DNA from 2 places in the Mycolicibacterium pallens genome. Region 2 is predicted to be linked to the other one. Evidence: predicted binding sites of a transcription regulator. Region 2 holds the regulator's gene; the other holds the start of a gene.
What was found. The regulator LexA, encoded in region 2, represses DNA repair genes until DNA is damaged. The targets are predictions, from matches to a motif close to CGAACANNTGTTCG.
Positions count from the first base shown of each region.

Region 1: the regulator LexA is predicted to act here: its motif matches at 1,209-1,222, upstream of K0O64_RS19765 (HNH endonuclease signature motif containing protein).

Region 1 covers NZ_CP080333.1:4,034,371-4,036,770, reverse strand. The annotation lists gene K0O64_RS19765 (HNH endonuclease signature motif containing protein) at 1-1,204, opposite strand, end outside; gene K0O64_RS19760 (glutamine synthetase III family protein) at 1,402-2,400, shown strand, end outside.
Region 2 covers NZ_CP080333.1:2,330,863-2,333,262, forward strand. The annotation lists gene K0O64_RS11475 (LGFP repeat-containing protein) at 1-885, shown strand, start outside; gene lexA (transcriptional repressor LexA) at 904-1,599, opposite strand; gene K0O64_RS11485 (LysM peptidoglycan-binding domain-containing protein) at 1,815-2,297, shown strand; gene nrdR (transcriptional regulator NrdR) at 2,389-2,400, shown strand, end outside.

The DNA of each region.
Region 1 (2,400 bases), 1.7 Mb from region 2:
CCGGGCAGGCCAACACCATCTTGTCGACGTCGGTCGGACCGCCGGCAGCCCAACTGGTGATGTGGTGTACCTGGCAGTCGTAGCCACAAACCGTGCATCCGGGACGTGTACAGCCACGGTCACGTGACAGCAGCACGATGCGCTGATCAGCGGTCGCGATCCGCTTGGATCGGCCCAGATAGAGCGGTCGTGCGGTGTGTTTGTCGAACACCACCAGGCTGTGATGCGCATGGGAAGCGAGGCGAATGACATCACTCATGGGCAGCAGCGAGCCGCCGGCGGTCACTCCAACACCGGCCGCATCGGTCAGGTTTTGCAGCGTCGTCGACACGATGATCATCGCGGGTAAGCCGTTGTGCTGGCCCAATTCGCCCGACGACAGCATGCTGCGCCCCATCGCGGTGAGCGCATCGTGGTTGCGCTGCGCTGCCGACCTATCGTCGCCGGCGATCTGATCATGGCTCGGAGTGCCTGAGATGCAAGGACTTTCGTCATTGGGATTGCACATCCCGGGAGCGGCCAGTTTGGCGGTCACTGCTTCGAGAGTCGCCAGTCCGAGAGGATCAAGCAACCCGTGTACCGGTGTCATGCCGTCCGACTGCTGCCTGCCGATATAGAGTCCCCGCTTGCGTGCCCGTGCGGTGTCGTCGGGCATCGGGCCGTCCTGGTCGATCAGGGCATTAAGGCGTTCGGCGATCTGCTTCAGCTCCTCTGGCGTGAGGCCCCGAGCGTTGACCACGAGATCCGCTTCGGCTTGGGAGCGAGTGTGCGGATCGACCCAGTCCGGCAACTCCTTGAAGAACCTACCGATGATGGCGACGTGTTCCGGCCCGATATCGCCGGCGGCCTGCGCGGTGGCCGTCAGTTCTAATACCGGCGCTAGCGGCTCGCCAGCGAGGGAGCGGCGCGGGCCCAAGTTCTTGGCATCGCGTACGCGGCCCTTGGCTTCGGCCAGCGAGACGCGCAGGCGAGTGGCGATCAGCTCGGGGAGAGTCTTCGCGCCGAGCCGCTGAGGGGAGGCCTCAGCGGCGAGCCTCGCGAGGATTCGGTGTGATTGCGCCGGCAGCTGCCGGGTCAGCACTTCCAGCTCGCCAAGGACGCCGAGAAGTTCGCGGTGCGACAACGACTCCACGGACAGAGCGGCAAGTTCGTCATGGGCGATGCGAAGCGCTTCGACCGCTCTGTGCACCGCATTTGAACTCACGCCTCGAACATTAGTTCGAGGCTCTGACAAGTTTCGCCGATCTGCGGCACCTTTGCGAAAATCGCACGACCGCGTACGAAACTAATGACTTGCCGCGGTGATCTTCACGTAACGAGCCTGGAACGTGGTGTTCCTAGTGTGGGCCGGTCACGTCCGCGAAGCAGACGCGGATGTCATGGGTGCAAAGGTGAAGACAGTTGAGCGGAAACGCGGCCCGTCTGCAGGCGATCGTCAATGTCGAGGCCTACGAGCCTCCGGCCGTCAGCTTCGTCCCCGGCGAGGCGCCGGGGGAGATCTTCGGATCGAACGTGTTCACCAAGGCCGAAATGCAGGCGCGTCTGCCCAAGTCGGTCTACAAGTCGGTGGTCGCCACGATCGAGAAGGGCGAGAAGCTGGACCCATCGGTCGCCGATTCGGTCGCCGCGGCGATGAAGGACTGGGCGCTGGAGAAGGGCGCCACGCACTACGCTCACGTCTTCTATCCGATGACCGGGCTGACCGCGGAGAAGCATGACAGCTTCCTCGAGCCGGTGTCCGATGGGCAGACGCTGGCGGAGTTCGCCGGAAAGACACTGATACAGGGCGAACCGGACGCGTCGAGCTTCCCGTCGGGCGGCTTGCGCAGCACCTTCGAGGCGCGTGGCTACACCGGCTGGGACGTCACCAGCCCGGCCTACATCTTGGAGAATCCGAACGGCAATACGTTGTGCATCCCAACGGTATTCGTGTCGATGACGGGCGAAGCCCTCGACTACAAGACGCCCCTGCTGCGCAGTCAGCAAGCAATGGGTACGCACGCCGAGCGGATCCTGAAGTTGTTCGGGCACAAGGACTTCGAGCACGTCGTCTCGTTCTGTGGTCCGGAACAGGAGTACTTCCTGGTGGACCGGCACTTCTTCCTGGCCCGTCCCGACCTCATCAATGCCGGGCGCACTCTGTTCGGCGCCAAGCCGCCCAAGGGTCAGGAGTTCGACGACCATTACTTCGGTGCGGTGCCGGAGCGGGTACTGGGCTTCATGATGGACACCGAACGTGAGCTGTTCAAGCTCGGTATCCCCGCCAAGACCCGGCACAACGAGGTGGCCCCGGCGCAGTTCGAGGTGGCGCCGATGTTCGAGCGCGCCAACATCGCCTCCGATCACCAGCAGCTGCTGATGACGGTGTTCAAGACGATCGCCCACAAGCACGGCATGGAG
Region 2 (2,400 bases):
TGGTGGCTGCTGATCATCATCCCGGTGTTGTTGCTGCTGGCCGTGATCGGGCTGGGCCTGCTGTGGCTGCAGCGGCGCCGCCGTGCCGGCGACGAGATCGAGGACGACTTTCACGACTCGGACTACGACGACGACGATCACTGGCCGCATGAGGCCGTCGGCGCGCCCGAGGCCTCTGCCGCCTCGCGGTTCTCGACCTATCCCGACGGTGGCGGCGCACAGGTCGCCGCGGCGCCGGGATTCGGCTGGGCGCCCGAGGACAGCGAGAAGTCGCAGCCGGGCCCCGAAGATGTGTTCGACGGCGATCAGGATTCGATCGACACCACGCCGACCCGCATACCCGACGAGGCTGAGCAGGCCGGCGGCTACGAGGCCGATGACATCGACGAGGCCCCTGCCGAACTGGAGTACGCCGAGGTCGAGGAACTCGACGACGAGGAATCAAGCGATTCCGGCCGTCATGCAGCGGTGAACCTCGGGGAGTCGCAGTCGATGTGGCGGCTCAACCTGGGTGAGCTCGGCACGCCGCGGCGTCGTCGCGCCGCCGAACCGGAGCTCGAGCCGGAGCCCGAGCCGGTCGAGCCGGACCCCGACGACATCGTCGAGTCCGATGTGGTCGACATCGAGGACGAAGAGGACGCGTCCACGGCGCCCGCCGAGGTGTTGTCGTCGGATGTCCACACCGAAGCGGCAGCCAACCGCCCGGCGATCCACCTTCCGCTGTCTGACCCCTATCAGGCGCCGGAAGGCTATGTGGTCAAGGCCAATACGCATTCCGGGCTGTACTACACCCCGGACTCTGCGCTCTACAACGACACCGTGCCCGAGGTGTGGTTCGCCAGTGAGGAACTCGCGCAGGCGAATGGATTCCACAAGGCGGAGTGAGGCTTTCGCCTCCTCCGGCTAGACCTTGCGGATGACGGTGACGACCTTGCCGAGGATGGCGGCGGCGTTGCCGTCGATCGGGTCGAACGCCGGGTTGTGCGGCATCAGCCAGACCTGACCACCCGTACGCTTGAACGTCTTGACCGTCGCTTCACCGTCGATCATCGCCGCGACGATGTCGCCGTTGTCGGCCACGTTCTGCTGACGGACCACGACCCAGTCACCGTCGCAGATCGCGGCGTCCACCATGGATTCGCCGACGACCTTCAACAGGAACAGCGAACCCTCGCCGACCAGTTCGCGCGGTAGCGGGAAGACGTCCTCGACGGCCTCCTCGGCCAGGATCGGGCCGCCGGCGGCGATGCGCCCGAGAACCGGCACGAACGTCGGCTCGGGCAGGGCATCCGAACCGGCGACCTCGGTGCGCACCGGGGTGACGGACTCATCGGCGCCGCGGACGTCGACGGCTCGGGGTCGGTTGGCGTCGCGGCGCAGGTAGCCCTTGCGCTCGAGGGTGCGCAGCTGGTGCGCCACCGACGATGTCGAGGTGAGGCCGACGGCGTCGCCGATCTCCCGGATGCTCGGGGGATAGCCGCGGCTGGTGACCGAAGCCCGGATCACTTCGAGGATGGTTCGCTGCCGCTCCGTCAGCCCGGAGTCGGCGTTATCGCGGCGGCTTGTGTCGGTACCCGATGTCTCACTGCGGTCGCTCATGGGGCCGAATGTAGTCGCGCATGTCGAGAAATTCAAACATTTGTTCGACCGTGTCGCGATCCGGTCCGGATCGACGGTGATCGGAACAAAACTTGTCGGTGGTCGGATTTATCCTTCGAACACGCTCGCTCACATGTTCGGTTTTCGAACGCATGATCGAGTATATTTCGAACACAAGAGCGAACAGCGGCGGCTTCGAGGGAAGGACTTCAGACATGACAGTCATCGATGATCGACAGGTTTTCATCCCGGCACCGGTTTACCGGCGGACGTCCGGCGCGCCCGTCGCCCCAGCTCGGCGCCGTCCGGCAGGACCTCGCGCCTACCGGCCGCACCCGGCCCGGCCGGCGATCGCGCCGATCCAGTACCGCGGCACCGGTGTCGCCTTCTCCCGGGCTCCGCACACGCGCAGGCCGGTCAGCACCGCTGTGACGATCGCGCTGGCCGGGGTGGCCGCGCTGATCACGCTGTGGCTCGGCATGGTCGGCCACTTCAGTGGCTCGCCGGCGGCCAGCGAACAGATGCCCGACCAGCTCGCCGTCGTTCAGGTGCAGGCAGGGGAGACGCTGCAGCAGCTGGCCGGGCGGGTCGCACCGGATGCGCCCGCCGGACAGGTTATGCAACGCATCCGCGACCTGAACAAGCTCGAGTCGGCGTCACTGGACGCCGGGCAGACGCTCATCGCGCCGATCGGCTGACCACCGTGCTGGCCGTGGCCGCTCGACAGACGGCGCAGGTAGGCTCTCAGTGGTTCGAATCATCGGACCACGGCGGAGCGAAGGAGCGGTCATGCACTGTCCG